Accumulibacter sp.: one gene and its partner. The protein of the gene in region 1 interacts with the protein of each later gene in a pairwise test. Links are inferred from orthologs where the notes say so. Each region holds a gene or a part of one and is shown in the gene's direction. Other genes may lie near its edges. The genes, in order: V5B60_RS14715 and V5B60_RS02975.

What was found.
Region 2: the proteins of V5B60_RS14715 (region 1) and V5B60_RS02975 interact in binary tests that used the Escherichia coli proteins (3 or more experiments, as listed by UniProt). The link is inferred for Accumulibacter sp. from one-to-one orthologs.

What each region holds. Positions count from the first base shown.
Region 1 is NZ_JAZKUG010000001.1:3,340,942-3,351,611, reverse strand. What follows is about bases 7,675-10,632. They hold V5B60_RS14715 (IscS subfamily cysteine desulfurase), read left to right. Parts: upstream 7,675-8,526; coding sequence 8,527-9,738; downstream 9,739-10,632. Other genes in these bases: hscB (Fe-S protein assembly co-chaperone HscB), read left to right, coding at 10,609-10,632; iscA (iron-sulfur cluster assembly protein IscA), read left to right, coding at 10,191-10,514; iscU (Fe-S cluster assembly scaffold IscU), read left to right, coding at 9,767-10,156; V5B60_RS14720 (cysteine desulfurase family protein), read left to right, coding at 7,675-8,439. Outside these bases: V5B60_RS14755 (DUF2339 domain-containing protein), read right to left, coding at 1-1,587; V5B60_RS14750 (hypothetical protein), read left to right, coding at 1,855-3,480; V5B60_RS14745 (hypothetical protein), read left to right, coding at 3,679-4,143; V5B60_RS14740 (inositol monophosphatase family protein), read right to left, coding at 4,180-4,989; V5B60_RS14735 (RNA methyltransferase), read left to right, coding at 5,056-5,859; cysE (serine O-acetyltransferase), read left to right, coding at 5,924-6,676; Fe-S cluster assembly transcriptional regulator IscR, read left to right, coding at 6,734-7,225; more of V5B60_RS14720, read left to right, coding at 7,282-7,674; more of hscB, read left to right, coding at 10,633-10,670. UniProt on the Escherichia coli protein: Master enzyme that delivers sulfur to a number of partners involved in Fe-S cluster assembly, tRNA modification or cofactor biosynthesis. Catalyzes the removal of elemental sulfur from cysteine to produce alanine.
Region 2 is NZ_JAZKUG010000001.1:650,891-661,355, forward strand. What follows is about bases 2,984-5,736. They hold V5B60_RS02975 (sulfurtransferase TusA family protein), read left to right. Parts: upstream 2,984-4,122; coding sequence 4,123-4,350; downstream 4,351-5,736. Other genes in these bases: V5B60_RS02970 (beta-barrel assembly-enhancing protease), read left to right, coding at 2,984-4,095; pabB (aminodeoxychorismate synthase component I), read left to right, coding at 4,405-5,736. Outside these bases: ATP-dependent Clp protease ATP-binding subunit ClpA, read right to left, coding at 1-314; ATP-dependent Clp protease adapter ClpS, read right to left, coding at 315-623; V5B60_RS02950 (cold-shock protein), read left to right, coding at 883-1,086; thiosulfate oxidation carrier complex protein SoxZ, read right to left, coding at 1,161-1,481; thiosulfate oxidation carrier protein SoxY, read right to left, coding at 1,498-1,995; cyclic pyranopterin monophosphate synthase MoaC, read right to left, coding at 2,000-2,482; more of V5B60_RS02970, read left to right, coding at 2,626-2,983; more of pabB, read left to right, coding at 5,737-6,183; V5B60_RS02985 (valine--tRNA ligase), read right to left, coding at 6,373-9,210; V5B60_RS02990 (hypothetical protein), read right to left, coding at 9,243-9,761; V5B60_RS02995 (DNA polymerase III subunit chi), read right to left, coding at 9,761-10,186; V5B60_RS03000 (leucyl aminopeptidase), read right to left, coding at 10,183-10,465. UniProt on the Escherichia coli protein: Sulfur carrier protein involved in sulfur trafficking in the cell. Part of a sulfur-relay system required for 2-thiolation during synthesis of 2-thiouridine of the modified wobble base 5-methylaminomethyl-2-thiouridine (mnm(5)s(2)U) in tRNA.

The sequences.
Region 1 (10,670 bases):
CCAGGCGCCGGACAGCCCGGCGAGCGTCAGCAGCACGCCGCCGAGGAAGACGCCGTTGAGCAGCGGCCATTCGCCGGCGCGTGCCGGCAGTTCCGCGAGCTGGAAGAGGCCGGCGAGGAACTGCAGCAGGATGCCGAACAGCCGTGCCGGCAGCCGCTGCTGGCGGACGCCGACCCAGACCAGCGCGGCCCCCTCGATCGCCCAGGCGGCTGCGGTCCAGCGCCCGTCGAAGGCGAGCGGGATGGCCAGCGTCGTGAAGCCGATGCCGAGGGCGAGGAAGGCTTCGACCAGCAGGCGCTGCCCCTCGCCGAGACGCGACCACAGGGTACGCGCCAGCATCAGGTAGAAGGCACCGAGGGTCAGGGCACTCCACGCCGAACCGTAGGCGAAGCCGCGCACCAGTTCGACCTGCAACCCGAAGGTGATCAGCGGCAGGGCAAAGACCAGCGTCGTGTCGAGGCGGCTGGCGCGCGGTCCGCCAGCGCGCCGGGCGAACAGCACCGGCATCGCGGCGTAGATCAGGAAGAAGATGATCAGGAAAGGCTCGGTGGACGCGAAGTGCTCCGGCCGGTAGCGCAGCGCGCCCCAGACCGTGGCGATGGCGAAGGTGAAGACGAAGCCGACCAGGTTGAGCAACCGCCACGCCTTGAAGAAGGCGATCGCCAGGATGCCGGCGTTGAGCACGGCGTAGTAGCCGAACAAGCTCACATGATTGCCGGCGCCCGTCGCGGCGATGATCGGTGCGAGAAAGCCGCCGACCGCGCCGAGCACGGCCAGGACCAGGGCATCCTGCAGCACCGCCAGCATCGCCGCCAGCGCCGCGACGGCGAGCAGCATGATGAAGGCCGGCGCTGCCTCGAGCAGCCCGAACAGCCGCAGCGCACTGAAGATCGTCAGGTAGAGGAGACCGATGGCGCCGCCCTGCAACGCCAGGGCGTAGGCCTCGCGGGTCGTTCGCAGGCGCCAACCGAGCAGCAGCAGGACCACAGCCGCCAGCGCGACGCCGGTCAGTCGCAGCTCGAGCGGTACCTGCAGGTGCTGGTAGCTGTACTTGAGCAGGAAGGCGACACCGAAGAAGAGGACGATGACCCCGGCGCGCGCCATCAGGTTGCCGCGCAGCAGCCAGTCCACGCCGGCCGCCACCCAGCCGCTCGCCGGCTGTGCGGCGAGCGCTGGCGGCGCCGTCGAGTCGCCGGCGGCCGCTGGCGCGACGACGAACGGCGCGGCTGCCGCCGGCGGCAGCAGCGGGGTCGTCGCCTCGGCCGGCAGTTCGCCGGCAAGCCGCTCAACGCCGCCGGCAAGGCGCGGCGGGGTCGCGTCGACCGATGCCGCCGCGGCCGGCGCCGGGACCGCCGACGGCTGCGGCTCTGCCGGCGACGGCTGCGGCGACTGCAGCAGGCGATCGACGGCGCTTTCGAGCCGCTGCAAGCGCTCCTCGAGCAGGCGCTGGCGCTCTTCCTGCCGCTGCCGCGCGCGACTGCCGAGCGACCAGCCGACGATGCCACCAAGGAGCGCACCGACCAGCCACAGCCCCGAGTAAAGCTCGCCGACGAGCAGCGCTCCGAGTACCGCACCGAGAAACCACATCCGCGCCTCCGCACTCTGCGCCCACCGACTGCCTGCTCTCCCCTGCCAGCCCGTCCGGCATCGGGATGCAGCCGGGCGACCGCGCGCGCCCTACGCCCTAGTCTACGGCCATTCGCCCGGCAGGTGAAGCAGCAGCGCCGGCGACCCCCGTCCCCCGCGCGGCGCCCGCTTGGTGCACAATGGCGACGCCAGCGGCCGCCGCTGCCCGACCCGCACGCGCTGCACCCGCCGCACCCGACGCCGCACGAGACTTCCCGGAGTTCCGCCTTGCTCACGACCATCCGCCACTGGCTCGACCGCAACATCCTCGAACTCGGCCGCGAGATGCGGCTCTCCTTCCTGCCGCCACTGATGGTGTACGTCGCTGCCGGCGTATCCGGGCTGACCGGCATCGTCGGCACCTTCTTCGTCAAGGAGCACCTCGGACTGTCGGCCGCATTCCTCGCCGCCCTCGGCTTCTGGGCGGGAATCCCATGGGCACTGAAGATGCCGATCGGGCACCTGGTCGACCTCATCTGGCACCACAAGGCGGCCCTGGTATGGCTCGGTGCGGCGCTGATCGCCAGCAGCCTGCTGATCATGTACGGGCTGGTGAGCGAACCGCTGCGCATGGGCGCCATCATGTCGCTGGAAGCATGGTTCGTCGTCTCCGCCCTGCTGTCACCGGTCGGCTATGTCATCCAGGACGTCGTCGCCGATGCGATGACCGTCGAGGCGGTGCCGCGCGTCGACGAACACGGGCAGCCGCTGCCTGCGGAGACGCGGCGACTGATGAACACGACGCTGCAGACCCTCGGCCGGGTGGCGATCATCGGCGGCGGCGTGCTCGTGTCGGTCATCAACGTCCTCATGTTCCAGGGCGTCGAGACGCTGCCGCAGACGGCAAGGATCGCGGTCTACGCCCAGGTCTATGGCATGGCGCTGCTGATTCCGCTGGTTTCGGTGGCCGGCGTCGTGCTCGCCGCGTTGCTCCGCCGGCGCGACGAGCGACGGCTGCGCGCGCGCGGCTTCGACGAGGCGCGCCTGCGGGCGCTGCTCGAGCCACCGCTCGCAGCGGTGCGACCGAACTGGTGGATTCTCGGCGGCAGTGCGGCCTTCGTCGCCTTCAGCCTGGGCGTCGGCCTGGCGCAGTTCGAGTTCGGGCAGGAGATCATCTTCTTCGGATCCTTCGCCATCATCAGCTTCCTGATGGCGCGGCTGCTGCGCGAACTGGACGAGGATGCGCGGCGAACGCTGCTCGGGACGGCGATCATCATCTTCGTCTTCCGCGCCATCCCCGGTCCCGGCGCCGGCTCGACCTGGTGGATGATCGACGTCCTCGGCTTCGACCAGTCCTTCCTCGCCAGGCTGTCGCTGCTCTCGAGCGTGCTGACGCTGCTTGGACTCTTTCTCTTCCGCCGCTTCATGGGCGAACGGTCGATCGCCCACATCGTCGGCTTCCTCACCGTCGCCGGAACGCTGCTCAGCCTGCCGACGCTCGGCATGTACCACGGCCTGCACGAATGGACTGCGGCGCGAACCGGCGGCATCGTCGACGCGCGCTTCATCGCCCTGATCGATACGGCACTCGAATCTCCACTCGGGCAGATCGCGATGGTCCCGATGCTGGCGTGGATCGCCAATTCGGCGCCCGCCGGTCTCAAGGCGACCTACTTCGCGGTGATGGCCTCGTTCACCAACCTGGCGCTGTCGGCTTCGCAGCTTGGCACCAGGTACCTCAACGAGCTCTACCCGGTCAGCCGCGAGGTACGCGACCCGGCCAGCCAGGCCATCAAGGTGGCAGCCGACTACAGCGAACTCGGCAGCCTTTTCCTGACTGCCATCACCCTCGGGCTGCTGCTGCCCTTCGCAGCCATCTGGCTGACTCGCCTGTGCCGGCTGCGCAGCGCCTGAGCGCGGTGGGCGACCGTGACTGGCCCGCCACGCCCACCAAGCGCCGAGGATGGTTTATCCTTGCCGGCATGCGACGAGCTGTCCTGCCGACGGGCGCGTTCTTCGCTCGACTTGCCGGGCGGGCGGAAGTCGGTGATTGCGAACCTTCCCGCCTGCCACATGCCCAATTCGCAGCAACGACCCCGGAGGAATTCCAGCATGTACCCTGACCTCAGACGCCTGTCCCTGGCCGCCGTGATCGGCAGCCTCTTCGCCGTCACCGCCTGCGACTCCACTCCCCAATACGATCAATACGATCGCCCTTACGACGGCTACTCCTATGGTCGCCAGCCGGGCTACGGGCAGCCGGCGTACGACCAGCGTGACGCCTACGACCGGGGTTACCGCGACGCGCAGCGGCAGCAGGGCTACAACCGCTACGGCGGCCAGGACTACGAGCGCGGCTATGAGCGCGGACGACAGGAGGCGGAGCGCGAAAACAAGCGTGCCGCCAAGGAAGAGCGCCGCGAGCGCGAGGCGCGGGAGGAGTGGCGCCGGCGCGAGGAACAGCGCGGCAGTCACGATTACCGTCGTCCCGCCGATGTGCGCCCGCCGATGACCCCTCCGCAGCAGCCGGGATCACCGCCGCCGGCCCCGGGAACCTGGGGTATCAACGATGGCTGAGGGACGCGTCCCGCAGCGATCGTCGTTACGCGATGTTCAGGCCGGCAGCAGTGGCGTGCGGTGGACGTCGATCAGCTGCAGCAACTGGGCGAAGACCTTCGGCGTGCCGGCGACGACGTTGCCCGTCTGCAGGTAGCTTTCGTTACCCGCCAGATCGCCGATCAGGCCGCCGGCTTCGCTGATCAACAGCGCCCCGCCGGCGATGTCCCACGGCGACAGGCCGAACTCCCAGAAACCATCGAAACGACCGCAGGCGACGTAGGCAAGATCGAGCGATGCGGCACCCGGTCGCCGGATTCCCGCCGACCGGCGCGTCAGATCCTTGAAGATGGCGAGGTAGGTGTCGATGTGCTCATGGGCGCGATAGGGAAAACCCGTACCGATCAGCGCCTCCTCGAGGCGAAGACACTTGCTCACCCGGATGCGGCGATCGTTGAGGAAGGCACCACCCCCCTTGCTGGCGGTGAACATCTCGTTGCGCACCGTGTCGTAGACCACCGCCTGGGTCACCTGTCCGCGATGCGCCAGGGCGATCGAGATGGCATACTGCGGGAAGCCGTGGATGAAGTTGGTCGTGCCATCGAGCGGATCGATGATCCACTGGTACTCGCTGCCCGCAGCCCTGCCGGCGACCTGGCCGGACTCTTCTGCTAGAATCCCGTACTCCGGATAGGCCTCGCGCAGGATGTCGATGATCGCCGCCTCGGCCGCCTTGTCCACCTCGGTGACGAAGTCGTTCTGGCGCTTGCTGGTGACCTGCAGGTGCTCGATGTCCAGCGCGGCACGATTGATGATCTGGCTGGCGCGGCGCGCCGCCTTGATGATGATGTTCAGAGCTGGATGCATGTCTGCTGACGAACCTGACGGGCGGCTGCTGTCGCCCGGTTGGTGTGGAGGAGCCCCGATTCTAATATGAACCGCGCCGCCGGGGCCGATCCTTCGCACCTGCCGCTCGAACGTGTCCGCATCGTCCTCTCGCACACCAGCCATCCCGGCAACATCGGCGCCGCCGCCCGCGCCATGAAGACGATGGGACTGACGCGCCTGCTGCTGGTCAACCCGAAGCGCTTCCCGGACGAGGAAGCATTCGTCCGCGCGGCGGGCGCCGACGATCTGCTCGCGACCGCACGGGTGTGCAGCAGCGTCGACGAGGCCCTGGCGGACACCCGCTTCGCCTGCGCCGTGACGGCGCGCCAGCGAAATCTCGGGCCGCCGCCGCTGGCGGCTCGCGCCGCCGCGGCAGAGATCCTGGCGAGGACCGGCGATGGCGAGGTGGCGCTGCTTTTTGGCAACGAGACTGCCGGCCTGTCGAATGTCGAGGTGCAACGCTGCCAGCGCACGGTGTTCATCCCGGCAAACCCGGACTATGGCTCGCTCAACCTCGCGGCAGCGGTGCAGGTCCTCGCCTATGAGCTGCGCCTCGCGGCCTTCGCCAACGACCCACCGGCGTGCAGCAGAACCGTCGCCTTCGCCTCGCCACCGGCGAGCCACCAGGACATCGAGCGCTTCTATCAACATCTCGAACGGGTGATGGTGCGCAGCGGATTCCTCGACCCGCAACGTCCACGCCGGCTGCTGCCCAAGCTGCGGCGCCTGTTCGGGCGCGCCGCACTCGAACGGGACGAGATCAACATCCTGCGCGGCCTGCTCGATGCGGTCGAACGGCAGAGCACCACCCGGTACGTCGATCGCCACCCCGAAGGCATAGATGACTGAATTGGTCGGCTATTGTAGAATGCCGCCAGGCTTTCCCGTTGCCCCGCTCAAGGACTTCCACCCCATGTTCAGCCACCTGCGCGAAGACATCCAGTCGGTATTCGACCGCGATCCCGCTGCCCGGACCTTCTGGGAGGTGCTGACCTGTTACCCGGGCGTCCATGCCATGGCCTCGCATCGCCTCGCGCACTGGCTGTGGACGCACCACCTGCGCTGGTTCGGCCGCCTGGTCTCGCATTTCGGGCGCTTTCTCACCGGCATCGAGATTCACCCGGGGGCAGAGATCGGCCGCCGCCTGTTCATCGATCACGGCATGGGTGTCGTCATCGGCGAGACGGCGGTGATCGGCGACGACGTCACCCTCTACCACGGAGTGACCCTCGGCGGCACCTCCTGGAACAAGGGCAGACGACATCCGACTCTCGAAAGCGGCGTCGTCATTGGCGCCGGCGCCAAGGTGCTCGGACCGATCACGGTCGGCGCATCAGCCAAGGTGGGTTCGAATGCGGTCGTCGTCAAGAACGTTCCAGCGGGCGCCACCGCCGTCGGCAACCCTGCCCGCATCATCGACCCGGCGCAGGCGCAGAAGCGCGAGCAGATGGCTGGGAAGCTCGGCTTTTCCGCCTATGCGCTGGCGGCGGATCAGGACGATCCGCTGGCGAGGGCGATTCACGGCCTGCTCGACCATGCCGTCGAGGTGGACCGCCGTTTTGCCCTGTTGCTGACGCGGGTCGAGGCAGCCGGAGTCGAGGTTGACGGCGAACTGCTGCGCAGTGACCCGTTCGACCCCCAATACCTGAGTAAAATAGTTGACTAATCACCACCGGTCCACTAGACTTGGATTGTCCGAACAACCGCTCTACAAGGAGGAGCCATGCGACTGACAACAAAAGGACGCTTCGCCGTCACTGCAATGATCGACTTGGCGCTGCGCTGCAGCGACGGCCCCGTTTCTCTGGCCGGCATCAGCGACCGCCAGAAGATCTCCCTTTCCTATCTTGAGCAACTGTTCGGCAAACTGCGCCGCTACGGCCTGGTCGAGAGTGTGCGCGGCCCCGGCGGTGGTTACTGTCTGGCTCGCCCGACCAGCCAGATGACGGTCACCGACATCATTCGCGCCGTCGATGAACCGCTCGATGCGACGCAGTGTGGTGGCCGCGAGAACTGTCACGACGACGAGCGCTGCATGACGCACGAACTGTGGGCGACGCTGAACGACAAGATGTACGAGTATCTCAGTTCGGTCAGCCTGTCCGAACTCGTCGAGCAGCAGATCCGCAAGAGCGGCCACGTCGCGATCCTGCAGGATGCGCGGCGCAGCCGGCAAAAGCCGCGCAACGCCAAGACCCTGGCGGTCAGCGGCTGAGAGGCCGTGAAGGAGTCGCGTCGGTTGATCCACGACCGCTGAGCGTTCGCAACCCCATGTTCGCGCCCGTCTATTTCGACCACAACGCCACGACCCCGGTCGACCCGGAGGTGGTCGAGGCGATGTTGCCCTACTTCTCGCAGCAGTTCGGCAATGCCTCCAGCCGGCATGAGTATGGCCGGGCGGCGCGACGGGCGATCGATGAGGCGCGGGCACAGGTGGCGGCCGCGGTCGGCGCCCACGCCAGCGAAGTCGTCTTCACCAGCGGCGGCTCCGAAGCCAACAACCTGCTGCTCAAGGGCGCCGCCGCCTGCCTCAGGCCGGGCCTGCTGGCGGTCGGTGCCGCCGATCACCCGTGCGTTCTCAGACCGGCCGAGCAACTCGCACGGCGCGGCTGGAACCTGGAGAAGCTGCCGACAGACCCTGCCGGTCGGATCGATCGCGAGCGGTACGCAGCGGTGATGGCGCGCAAGCCGAGGATCGTCTCGCTCCTGCTCGCCAACAACGAAACCGGCGTCATCGAGGACATCGAGCCGCTGGCCGTGAGCGCCCGGGCCGCCGGTGCCTGGTTCCACAGCGACGCGGTACAGGCCTTCGGCAAGGTGCCGGTCGATTTCCGCCGCCTCAACGGTTGCGGCGTGCACGCGCTGACGCTGTCGGCGCACAAGATGGGCGGACCGAAGGGCGCAGCGGCCCTGATCCTCGACAAGCGCCTCGAGCTCGAACCGCTGATTGCCGGTGGTGGCCATGAGCGTGGCCTGCGTTCGGGGACCGAGAACGTTGCCGCGATCGTCGGTTTCGGCGTCGCCTGCCAGCTCGCGGTCGCGCGCCGGGCCGCGCTTGCCAGCCAGCTGGACCGGCTGCGGACGCAGCTCGAGGAAGGACTGGTCGCGCTGGGCGGCAGGCTCTTCGGGCAGAGCGCGGAACGTTTGCCGAACACGGTCTATTTCGCTTTCGCCGGCGTCGATGGCGAGACGCTGGTCGGCCATCTCGACCGCGCCGGCTACGCCGTGGCCAGCGGCGCCGCCTGTTCGAGCACCAACCCGGAACCCTCGCACGTGTTGCGCGCGATGGGCGTCGACGATGAACTGGCGCGCGGCGCGGTACGTGTCAGCCTGGGGCGTGGCAACACCGAGGAACAGGTGGCAGGCTTTCTCGCCACCCTGCGATCGACCGTCGACCGACTGCAACGATTGACGGCCATGGCTGTCTGAGCGGCGAGTGAGTTGGCCAACGCCCGCCGGCAACGACGGCAGCGGCCACGAACCTGACGCTGACTTCCACAACCCGGAGCAAGAACCATGTTGAAGCTGCCCATCTACCTCGACTACTCGGCCACCACGCCGGTGGATCCGCGAGTGGCGGAGAGGATGATCCCCTATCTCGTCGAGAAGTTCGGCAACCCCGCTTCGCGCTCGCATTCCTTCGGCTGGGAAGCCGAGGCGGCCGTCGAGGAGGCGCGCGAGGAGGTGGCGAAGCTGGTTCATGCCGACCCGAAGGAGATCGTCTGGACCTCCGGCGCCACCGAATCGAACAACCTGGCGCTGAAAGGGGCGGCGCAATTCTATTCCGGCAAGGGCAAGCACCTGGTGACGGTGAAGACCGAGCACAAGGCGGTCCTCGACACCTGTCGCGAACTCGAGCGGCAGGGCTTCACGGTCACCTACCTCGATGTCCAGGAGAACGGACTGGTCGACCTCGCCGCCTTCACCGCGGCCCTGCGGCCGGACACGATCCTCGCCTCGGTGATGTTCGTCAACAACGAGATCGGCGTCATCCAGCCGATCGCCGAGATGGGTGAAATCTGCCGCAGTCGCGGCATCCTGCTGCATGTCGACGCGGCGCAGGCGACGGGCAAGGTGGCGATCGATCTGGAAACGCTGAAGGTCGACCTGATGAGCTTCTCCGCCCACAAGACCTACGGACCCAAGGGAGTCGGCGCCCTCTACATTCGGCGCAAGCCGCGCGTCCGCCTGAACGCGCAGATGCATGGCGGCGGGCACGAGCGTGGTTTTCGTTCCGGAACCCTGCCGACGCACCAGATCGTCGGCATGGGCGAGGCGTTTCGCCTGGCGCGGCTGGAAATGGGTGCCGAGAACGAGCGCATCCGCATGCTGCGCGACCGCCTGCTGCGCGGCCTGTCGGACATCGAGGAAGTCTATGTCAACGGCGACATGGAGCATCGCGTGCCGCACAACCTGAACCTCAGCTTCGCCTATGTCGAAGGCGAGTCGCTGCTGATGGCGATCAAGGATCTGGCCGTGTCGTCGGGATCGGCCTGCACCTCGGCGTCGCTCGAACCTTCCTATGTCCTGCGCGCGCTCGGGCGCAACGACGAACTGGCGCACAGCTCGATCCGCTTCACCCTCGGCCGCTTCACGACCGAGGAGGAGGTGGACCACACGATCCGGCTGCTGCACGACAAGATCGGCCGCCTGCGCGAGCTGTCGCCGCTCTGGGAAATGGTCCAGGATGGTGTCGACCTGAACACGGTCCAGTGGGCCGCTCATTGATGCAGTACTGAACTGAAGGAGTAGCAACATGGCATACAGTGTCAAGGTTCTGGATCACTACGAGAACCCGCGCAACGTCGGTTCCTTCGCCAAGGACGAGGAAGGCGTGGCGACGGGAATGGTCGGTGCCCCCGCCTGCGGCGACGTGATGAAGCTGCAGATCAAGGTCGGCAAGGGCGGCGTCATCGAGGACGCCAAGTTCAAGACCTACGGCTGCGGCTCGGCGATCGCATCGTCGTCGCTGGTCACCGAATGGGTCAAGGGGCGGACGATCGACCAGGCGATGGACATCCGCAACACGCAGATCGCCGAAGAGCTGGCGCTGCCACCGGTGAAGATCCATTGCTCGATTCTTGCCGAGGACGCGATCAAGGCGGCGGTGGCGGATTACCGGAAGAAGCACGGCGAGCAGGCCTGAGTGGTTGTGACCGGTACGAAAGGAGATGGCTTTCATGGCAGTGACGCTTTCTGAGCGGGCAGCGACGCACGTCGCCCGCTACATCGTCAAACGTGGCAAGGGAATCGGTCTGCGCCTCGGCGTACGCACCAGTGGTTGCTCGGGAATGGCTTACAAACTCGAGTTCGCCGATGCCGCACAGCCCGACGACATCGAGTTCGAGTCGCATGGCGTCAGGGTCCTGATCGACCCCAAGAGCCTGCCCTACCTCGACGGCACCGAACTCGACTACGCACGTGAGGGGCTCAACGAAGGCTTCCGCTTCAACAATCCGAACGTCAAGGACGCCTGCGGCTGCGGCGAGAGTTTCAACGTATGAGGTTGGCGGCTTGCCGCTGCCGCCCGCGCCCGGCCGGCAGATGGCGCACGGGCGGGGCCCGCGCTGCTTGCCGGAACGCCTGACGCGCACAGCCATGGACTTCGCAGCCGACCATTTTTCGCTTTTCGGTCTTCCGGCCGCCTTCCGGATCGATCC
Region 2 (10,465 bases), 2.7 Mb from region 1 along the record:
GCCCCGTTCACTTCCTTCCGCCCGGAGGATTGGACATGCAGGATGGCGCGCTGGATGACGCGCTGGAACCCCAGTGTCGGCTGCGTGTCGATCTCGTCCTCACCGGATACCGTTGGCGTGTGCTCGCCGATGAAGCGGGTCAGATCCTTGCGCAATTGCTCGATGTTCGCCCCGCAAGCCCGCAGAGCTTCGGCTGCAGACGGGTTGTCGAGCAGCGCCAGTAGCAGGTGCTCGACGGTGATGAACTCATGGCGCTTCTGCCTCGCTTCGACAAACGCCATGTGCAAACTCACTTCAAGTTCCTGCGCAATCATTCAATTTTCCTCCATGACACACGCCAGCGGGTGCTGGTTGCTGCGTGCGAAACCTGTAACTTGTTCTACCTTGGTGGCAGCGACGTCGCGCGGGTAAACTCCACAGACACCTCTGCCTTCCGTGTGCACTTTGAGCATGATCCGCGTTGCCTGTTCACGATCCATTGCAAAGAACCTCTGCAGGACGACGATGACGAAGTCCATCGGCGTGAAATCATCGTTCAGCAGCAGTACCTTGTACAGTGGCGGTGGCGCTAGCTGCGTACGCTTGGTTTCGAGGAGTGATCCGTCCTGATGCTTTGTTGCCATGGCAGAATTCTAACAGTCCATACGGATACGCAATACCACCCGCGGTCGCTTTCGGCAAGTCGCGGGCCACTTGCGCACGCTGGCAAGCAAAAAAGCTTGACGCCCCGGCCTGCTTTAGCGTAAAAAGCCGGCATGCTCCGGATTCATTGCGCAGCGAGGTCGTTCCAGCTGTGTGACATACCTTGTCGGCGGTTGTTGATTTGGAGGCATGCAAGTCGGGCAATGCCCGGATTCAGTCTTTTTTGAAGGAAGTGGCAATATGGCAACTGGTACAGTGAAGTGGTTCAATGACGCCAAGGGTTTCGGCTTCATCACCCCGGACGATGGCAGCGAGGATCTCTTCGCCCATTTCTCCGCGATCAGCATGGGCGGATTCAAGACCCTCAAAGAGGGCGAAAAGGTTTCCTTCGACGTGACGCAGGGCCCGAAGGGCAAGCAAGCATCGAACATCGCGCGCACCTGATACTTTCGGGGACGCACCAAGTACCCGCCTCCGGCGGGTTTTTTTTCTCAGCGTTTGGTGCGACGGGTCGCTGCCTATGGGGCAGTGATGATGGCTTCGTCGCGACGCCGGTCTCCCCTGCTATCGGTCCACTCGACCGCAATCCGGTCGCCCGCCTTCAGTCCGCGAGCGTAGAAGGAGAACAGGGGATTGCGCGCGATCGCCGTGTTCAGTTGGCCGCCGACGAGGAGCGCGCCGTTTGCCGTGACCGAGAAGCTCTGTATGAAGTGCGCGGGAATCAACTGTCCGCTGCCGGCGTCCTTGCGCTGACCCGTCTCCATCGGATGCGGCATGAGGACGCGGATCTCGGTCACTTCGCCCTGCAGGCTGGCGCGAATCCGGATTGCTTCACCCATCCCAGACTCGTCTCCTTCAGGCGCCACACCCGCCAAGCGTCACCTTGACTTCACGGCTCGCATGGTAGTTCTTTCCGTCAGCCGCCCTGACGACAACGCGTACGCTAGATGACTCGGCCATTTTGACTTGCAGCCGGACGCGCGCCTGCGCGCCCCCGGCGAATGTCAGGCTGGCCGCCAGCGGCATGGGGTTCTTCTCGATGAAGATGCTGATGCTCTGGCTATCCGGTATGTTGCTGATCACCTCGACTGGTACCTGAGCACCATTGTCGGCGATGTCGACCGTCTTGATGACGATCCCGCCGCTGGCGATGGAACCGCCTGCGCCAGCCGCTCGAATCGCTTCGGACAGACCGGTGGCGGTAAAGGCCGCACGGTTCCCGTCGGCAGCCAGAACCGCAGTGGGCTGCAGCAGATCGCCAGCCACCACGACGCCAGCACTGGCGCCTGCGGTGGCTGCCTTGAGCAGCAGACGACGCAGGCGGTCCACGTCACCCGCTTCTGCCGGCAGCATGGCCTCAGTCACCCTGCCAGTGCCCGGAGCGACCGCCGCCCTTCTCGAGCAGGCGAACACCTTCCAGGCGCATGCCGCGATCGGCGGCCTTGCACATGTCGTAGATCGTCAGCAAACCGATGCTGACCGCCGCCAGAGCCTCCATTTCGACACCGGTGCGACCGAAAGTCTCGACACGCGCCTTGCAGGCGACGCGGCTGTTCCGGCCATCGATCTCGAACTCGACCGTGATTCGGGTCACGGGAATCGGGTGGCAGAGCGGGATGAGGTCCGACGTGCGCTTGGCACCCTGTATCGCCGCGATCCGGGCAACAGCCAGCACGTCGCCTTTGCTAGCCGAACCTTGAACGATGAGCGACAGGGTCTCCGGGCGCATCGAGATGAAGCCAGTGGCAGTCGCGTGCCGGAGCGTCTCCGCCTTCGCCGTAACGTCGACCATCTGCGCCTGACCATGCCGATCAAAATGGGAGAAAGGGCTCGTAGGCATCGCCGAAAAGAATCTCTTGCGACAGGCGGTACAAGCGGGCCGTACCACAGACAGACTCTGTAACGCTCAGTCACACTTTCTCGGCTTCCGCTCCGGTATCATACCACCCATCGCCTCCGCAAGAAGACTGGAAAACCCGTTTGATGCCTCTGCTGCGTTTCGTCGCCGTGGTGTCCTTGGCAACCGCCATGACGTCCTCGGCAGCCTTGACCACGGACGAACTGCCAGACTTGGGTGAGGCCGCCCGTGCCGAGCTGTCGCCACAACTGGAACGTAAGATTGGCGAGCGGATTCTGAACGAGATCCGCCTGCGCGAGCCAAGCTATGTCGACGATCCCGAGTTGTCGGATTACCTCAACCGCTTGGGAGCTCGGCTGCTCGCAGCCAGCGCGGACCCCACGGCCGACTGCCACTTCTTTCTTGTCCGCGACAACACCGTCAATGCCTTTGCCATGTTCGGTGGTTTCATCGGCGTAAACACCGGCACCCTGCTGACGGCGCAGTCGGAGTCCGAACTGGCGGCCGTCCTGGCGCACGAAATCTCGCACGTGCTGCAGGCACACTTGGCGCGACAGATCATGCGCGAGAAGCAGAGCTCGGTCGCCACCATGATCGCCATGGCCGTCGGCGTGCTCGCCGCTCGCTCAAACTCGCAAGTGGCACACGCCGCCATCGCTTCGGCACAAGCCGGGTCGATACAGGCGCAGCTCGCCTACAGCCGCGATTTCGAACGTGAGGCCGATCGCGTCGGTTTTCAGACATTGGGGCAGGCCGGCTTCGACGTACGCGGGATGGCGGATTTCTTTGGCCGCCTGCAACAGGCGGGCAAGGTCTATGAAAACAGCGCCCCTGTCTACCTGCGATCACACCCGCTGACCGTCGAGCGAATGTCGGACATGCAGAACCGGGCGCAGAGCGCCCCCTATCGCCAAGTGGCCGACAGTCTCGACTTCCAGCTCGTTCGGGCCAAGTTGCGAGCCCAGGCGAGCACACCGCAGGAGGGAATCAGTGAGTTCGCCAGACAACTTCGGGAGAAGAAGTATGCGTCAGAGGTGGCAGTCCGTTACGGGCTGAGCTACTCGCTGCTGCGAGCAAAGGACACCGCCGGAGCACAGCGCGAGTACGACGCACTGGCCGCGCTGAAACCCTCGTCGCCGCTGCTTGCCGGGCTGGCAGCGGCGATCAGGATCGCCGACAGCGACCCGGTCGGCGCAGCGGCGATCTATCGTGAGGGCCTGCAGCGCTATCCGCAGTCCATGGCCTTGGCCTACGGTTACGCTGACGCGCTCCTCGCTGCGAAGGAGTACCAGCAGGCTCGCATCTTCCTCGATGCGCAGTTGCAGCTTCGTTCGTCGGACTACAAACTGTACGGCTTGTTGGCCAGGACCTTTTCGGCAACCGGCAAGCGCCTGCAGCAGCATCGCGCGCAAGCCGAGTTCTATTTTCTGCAGGGACAACTCGGACCCGCCGTCGAACAACTGCAGTTTGCGCAACAGGCGGCCGACGGGAGTTTCTTCGAGCAGTCAGCAGTGGACGCACGCTTGCGCGAACTGCGCCGACTGCAGGCTGAGGAAGCGAAGCAGAGAAGAAGCGGTTTCCAGAGCTTACAATAGCGACTTGGCTTTCTTGCGGATCACAGCATGCATTTCGATCGAGAGTTAGATGTCAAGGGCCTCAACTGCCCCTTGCCCATCCTGCGGACCAAGAAAGCGCTTGCCGAAATGTCGGCAGGTGAGGTGCTGCATGTATTGGCGACGGACCCCGGCGCCGTCAAGGATTTCGAGGCCTTCGCCAGACAAACGGGCAACGAGCTGCTGTCGCGTTCCGAGACCGGCAAGTCCTTCGAGTTCTTTATCCGGCGCAAGTGACACGCCCAGCCATCACAACGCGTGGCGCGTGAGGGCTCAGGCGCCCGCAGCTTGATGTCGGGCAGCAGCGACTTCGCGCTGTTCGATGGTGATCGCGGCGATGCGCTGCTGCTTGGCGGCTGCTGCCGTATTTTCCGGCTCGCCGCAAGGCGCGATCCCACACCTCTTTTCGTGGCGATCGAGGGTGAACTCGCGGCCGGGCGGTGGGTTGCGATGGCCGCCGATTACGCACTCGCGACCTCCTTTGAGGCCGCCGCAACGGCGATACCTGGAGTGGGAGCAGTCATCCGCGCCTGGGTGTTCCAGAGTGGCGAATGGCTCGACGCGCAGGCAGTCAGCGATTTCCTGTCCGCCCGCGTGGCCGTCCTCCCTGAAGCGCAGAGAGCGACGGGCATCGCCGATCTGCTGCCAAGCGTCTCGACTTCACGGTACGCAGACCAGGTGAGGCAGATCCGCGACTGGATCGCTGCTGGCGACTGCTATCAGATAAACCTCACGTTCCCCATGCGCTGTCGTGTCTATGGCGACCCGCTGGCTCTGTATCGACGCTTGCGGGCAAGACAACCTGTACGCTATGGCGGCTACTTGGAAATCGCCGGCGAGAGAATCCTTTCGTTTTCTCCCGAGCTGTTCTTCCAGCGCCAAGCGGACCAAGTGCTGACGCGGCCGATGAAAGGCACTGCAGCTCGCGGCACAACGGCGGCAGAGGATGAGGCGCGGCGTGCAGCTCTCGTCTCTTCGCCCAAGGAGCGCGCGGAAAACATAATGATCGTCGACTTGCTCCGCAACGATCTCGGACGGCTGGCCCAACCCGGAAAGATCCACGTGCGTGCCCTCTGCGAGACTGAGGCCTACCCGACACTGTGGCAGATGGTATCCACGGTGTCCGCTGAGCTGCCAGGCGTAAACCTTGTCGACCTGTTCCGCGCACTGTTTCCGTGCGGCTCGATCACTGGCGCACCGAAGATCCGCGCCATGCAACGCATCGCCGAACTAGAGCAGGAACCGCGCGGGCTATACACTGGCGCTCTGGGCTGGCTGGCCCCGGGCGGCGACTGCCGCTTCAACGTGGCCATCCGCACCCTCGAACTCGACCCGCACGGGTACGCGCGGATGGGCGTCGGCAGCGGCATCGTCGCCGATGCCGTTGCGGCGAGTGAATACGCCGAGTGCCTGCTGAAAGCGCGTTTTCTGGTCGACTCCGACCCCGGATTCGAACTCTTCGAAACGCTGCGCCTCGAAGCCGGCCGCTATCCCCTGCTGCGTTTGCATCTCGAGCGCCTGCAGGCGTCGTCCGCCAGCCTTGGCTTCACCTGTGAGCTACCCCGCCTGTCGGCCGCGCTCGCCGCTGCCGCCACCAGCCATCCGGAAGGTGTCTTCCGGGTTCGCCTGCTGCTCCGCCACGATGGGAGCCATGTCACCGACGTGTCGCCGCTGACAGACGACGCAGCGGCTGAACGTACGGCGGTGTTCGCCAGCGACGCCGTGTCCGCCGATGACTACCTCCTGCGACACAAGACCACGGCGCGGTGTCGATACGATCGCGCGCTGGCGGCACTGGCCGATCGACCCACGGTGTTCGATGCGATCTTCTGCAACGAACGCGGCGAGGTCTGCGAAGGCGCGCGCAGCAACGTGTTCGTCGCGCACGGCGGACTGCTCCTGACCCCCCCGCCGTCCTGCGGTCTGTTGCCGGGAGTCCTGCGGCGACAGTTGCTCGAGTCAGGACGTGCGGTCGAAAGGATCCTCCGGCGGACTGACCTGCAGCGGGCCTCTGGCCTCTACCTCGGCAACGCCCTGCGTGGCTTGGTCGCCGTGACCCTGGCCGGCTGAACGGCCTAGAGCGCATGAAGGAGCCTACTGCGCAACCGATGTGCTGCGTTGCGCAGTCGTTCACTCTGCGCCCATGCACTTGATACGCCTAGTCATTCGCCCCCATCGCGCCTTGCATCGCGGCCTGCGCGAGACGATTTCTTCACGACCGCTCGACCGCCGCCGCGGAGCGGCGGCGGTCGAGCTTCGTCAGTGGCCGGCCGGCCTCCGGCCTCCGTCAAGGCGCGCACGCTGCGGCTCGAGTTCGGCGAGGGTCGCGATGAAAGCGTCTAAACGCTGTCTCTCCTGTTCGACCACCACAGCCGGTGCACGCGCCACGAAGCTCGCATTGGCCAGCTTGGCTCTCGCCTTGCCAATCTCACCGCTGAGCCGGGCGATCTCCTTGTCGAGCCTTTCACACTCTACGCCGACATCGATCTCGACCTGCAGCATGAGTCTGGTCTCACCGACGACGGCAATCGGCGCATTGGCGCTGCCCGGCATCTGGGGAACGATCTGCATCTCGGAGAGCTTGCAAAGCGCCTTCAGATAGGGAGCGAAATCGGCCAATACGCTCGCCTTGCCGCAAGCGACCAAAGGCACCCGCACTGCCGGCGACAGTTTCATTTCGCCGCGCAGATTGCGACAGGCGTATGCCAGTGACTTCAACTCCTGCACGCTGGCTTCGCTCTGCGCATCGATCTTCTCCGGCTGCGCCTGCGGATAGGCTGCCAGCATCACCGAGTCATGCGTCTTGCGACCCGCAAGCGGGGCCACCGCCTGCCAAAGTTCTTCAGTGATGAACGGCAGCAGCGGATGTGCCAGGCGAAGAACTGCCTCCAGCACGCGGGCCAACGTCCGACGCGTCCCCCGCACCTCTGCTTCGCTCCCGTGCTGCAGCTGAACCTTCGACAGTTCGACGTACCAGTCACAGAACTCGTCCCAGACGAATTCGTAAAGCGACCGCGCCAGCAGATCAAAACGGTAGTCGGCGAAATGCTGCGCCAGTTCGGCCTCGGCACGCTGCAGCCTGCTGACGATCCAGCGGTCTGCAAAGGAGAAGGCAAGTCGGGTTGTGCAACCGCCGGGCGTGCAGTCATCGAGGCCCAGATCGTGCCCGGCAGTGTGCATCAGGACAAAACGGCTCGCGTTCCACAGCTTGTTGCAGAAATTGCGGTAGCCCTCGCAGCGGCCGAGATCGAACTTGATGTCACGTCCCGGACTGGCGAGCGAGAGGAAGGTGAAGCGCAGGGCATCGGTACCAAAGGCCGCAATCCCGTGCGGATACTCCTTGCGCGTTCGCTTCTCGATCTGCTCGGCCTGCTTCGGGTTCATCAGCCCGCTGGTACGCTTCTCGATCAGCGCATCGAGACCGATGCCGTCGATGAGATCGATCGGGTCGAGCACGTTGCCCTTTGACTTGCTCATCTTCTGCCCTTCGGCGTCCCTGATGAGGCCGTGGACATAGACATGCCTGAACGGGATGCGGCCGGTGATGTGCCGAGTCATCATGACCATCCGCGCAACCCAGAAGAAGATGATGTCGAACCCCGTGACGAGCACCGTCGACGGCAGGTGGAGGTCCAGTGCGGGGTTGCTCTCCACCGGCCATCGCGGCGTCCAGTCGAGCGTCGAAAACGGCCACAGCGCCGACGAATACCAAGTGTCGAGGACATCCGGGTCACGCACCAGCGGACCCTGGCAGCCGGCAGCGTTCGCTTCCGCCCTCGCCTCGTCCTCGTCGTGGGCGACGAAGACCCGCCCATCTTCGCTGTACCAGGCGGGAATCTGGTGACCCCACCAGAGTTGCCGCGAGATGCACCAGTCCTGAATGTTGTTCAACCATTGGTTGTAGGTGTTGACCCAGTTCTCCGGAAAAAAGCGGATCTCGCCTGAAGCGACGCAGTCGAGGGCCTTGCCGGCGATGCTGCTGCCGTCGGCACCAAGCTTGCTCATCGCCACGAACCATTGGTCGGTGAGCATCGGCTCGAGGACGACACCCGTGCGATCTCCACGTGGAACCTTGAGAGCATGCGGCTCGACCTGGTCCAGAAAGCCGTGCTGCTCGAGATCACTGACGACCAGTTCGCGCGCGGCGAAGCGATCGAGACCGCGATAGCGTTCCGGAGCGTTGTCGCTCACGCGCGCGTCGAGCGTCAGAATCGGGATCATCGGTAGCCGGTGACGCTGAGCGACCGCGTAGTCGTTGAAATCGTGTGCCGGGGTCACCTTGACACAGCCGGTGCCAAAGGCGAGATCGACATAGGCATCGGCAATGATCGGGATTTCGCGCCCACACAGTGGCAGGCGGACCATCTTCCCCAAAAGGTGGCGGTAGCGCTCGTCGTCGGGGTGAACCATGACCGCGGTGTCACCGAGCATCGTCTCAGGACGGGTCGTCGCGACAACCAGCGACGCGCTGCCGTCAGCCAATGGGTAACGAATGTGCCAAAGATGCCCGCGCTCCTCTTCCTGGACCACTTCCAGGTCAGAAACTGCGGTCTGCAGGACGGGGTCCCAGTTGACCAAGCGCTTGCCGCGATAGATCAGACCCTCCCGGTAGAGTCGGACGAAGGTCTCGGTGACCGTTCGCGACAGGCCGGCGTCCATCGTGAAACGTTCGCGGCTCCAGTCGGGCGAGGTGCCCAAGCGGCGCATCTGGCGGGTGATGGTGCTACCCGAAAACTCCTTCCACTGCCATACCCTCTGCAAGAACTTCTCGCGCCCGAGATCATGGCGCGAGACCCCTTCGGCGTCGAGTTGGCGCTCGACGACGATCTGCGTCGCAATTCCTGCATGATCGGTACCCGGCTGCCACAGTGTGTTGTCACCCCGCATGCGGTGGTAGCGCGTCAGCGCATCCATGATCGCCTGATTGAAGCCGTGGCCCATGTGCAGCGTACCGGTGACGTTGGGCGGTGGCAGCAGGATGCAGAAAGAGCTACCTTTGCCCGTGTCCAAGCCCGCACCGAAGTAGCCCCGTGCCTCCCAGACAGGATACCAGCGACGTTCGATCTCTGCCGGTTCAAAGCTCTTGGCGAGTTCCATGGGCGCGCATCACGAGAGGTGAGGGAAGCACATTATAACGGATCGTCCATGGCCTCAGCTGTCACCCGCCGCGTTCCGACCGTTGCCGGCGACGAGCGTTCCTCGAACCCCGGCAGCGGCAGCTGGCCACGTTGCGCTAGGAAGTCATCCAGTACGGCAACTATGGCTGCAGTGATCCCCCGTCGCAGTTGCACGCCCGCGCTGTCCAGGGTCGACGCGATGAGGGCCGGCGTTTCGCTCGCCAGCCGCTGCTCGAGCTGGTGGCAAAGGTCACCGGCAAGATGAGCGCGAAGGGCCGCAGCGACTGCTGCCGGCACTTCATCTACAGCACCCGTTGCCGGAGGAACGACCTCAGTGAGCAACGGCAGATCCTCGTCCTCGCCACCAGCCATCGCGCCGCCTCCGACGGCGGGCCGGTCTGCGGTCGACGCGACGAAGCTGCGCCGACGCCGCCCGGGACGGGGATTGCCGTGACGTTCGGCGCCAGTCGCACCCGCATCGGATCCGATCAGCGAATCCGCACGCCTGATCAGGTCGCCGTCGTCCGCCATCAGACTCTCCCCCCTTGATCGAAGTACTGAATGTCATAGCCACGATCGCGGTAGAACCGCGCGCGCTGGCGCCCGGCAATTCGCCCCTCGTCATCCTGGCCGACGATCTCGATCAGGCTATTGAAACGCGAGAAACCCGGCGGCACCTCAGGTGCCAAGTTGAACAGCCGCTCATCACGATCGATGGCATCCAGTCGGCCGGCAATCACCACCGGTGTTTCTCCAGCCAGCGGAGAATCGCTGGCGACGTGCGGCACGAAGCCGGTCGGTGGATGTAGCCAGAGGTGACGGTCGAGGGCCGCGGCAACCGCAGTGTCGGGCGCGTAGACCAGCAAGCTCTTCTTTTGGCCCACCGCCCGGGCAATCAGGCTGGCGGCCGTTGCCACCCGATCGGCGGTGTTGTGGTAGAAGAAGATCCGGGTCAATGAAGTCTTCCGGCTCGTTTGAGCAGATAGTGTAGGAGCAGCGAAACCGGTCGCCCCGTCGCACCCTTGTCGTTCCCCGACTTCCAGGCCGTACCGGCGATGTCAAGATGCGCCCAGACGTACTTCCGCGCGAAACGGGCGAGAAAGCAGGCAGCCGTGATGCTGCCGGCGAAGCGGCCACCGACATTCGACATGTCGGCAAACGGGCTCTTGAGCAGCTCCTGATAGTCGCCCCACAATGGCATCTGCCAAGCACGATCGTGTGCCTCGTCACCGGCG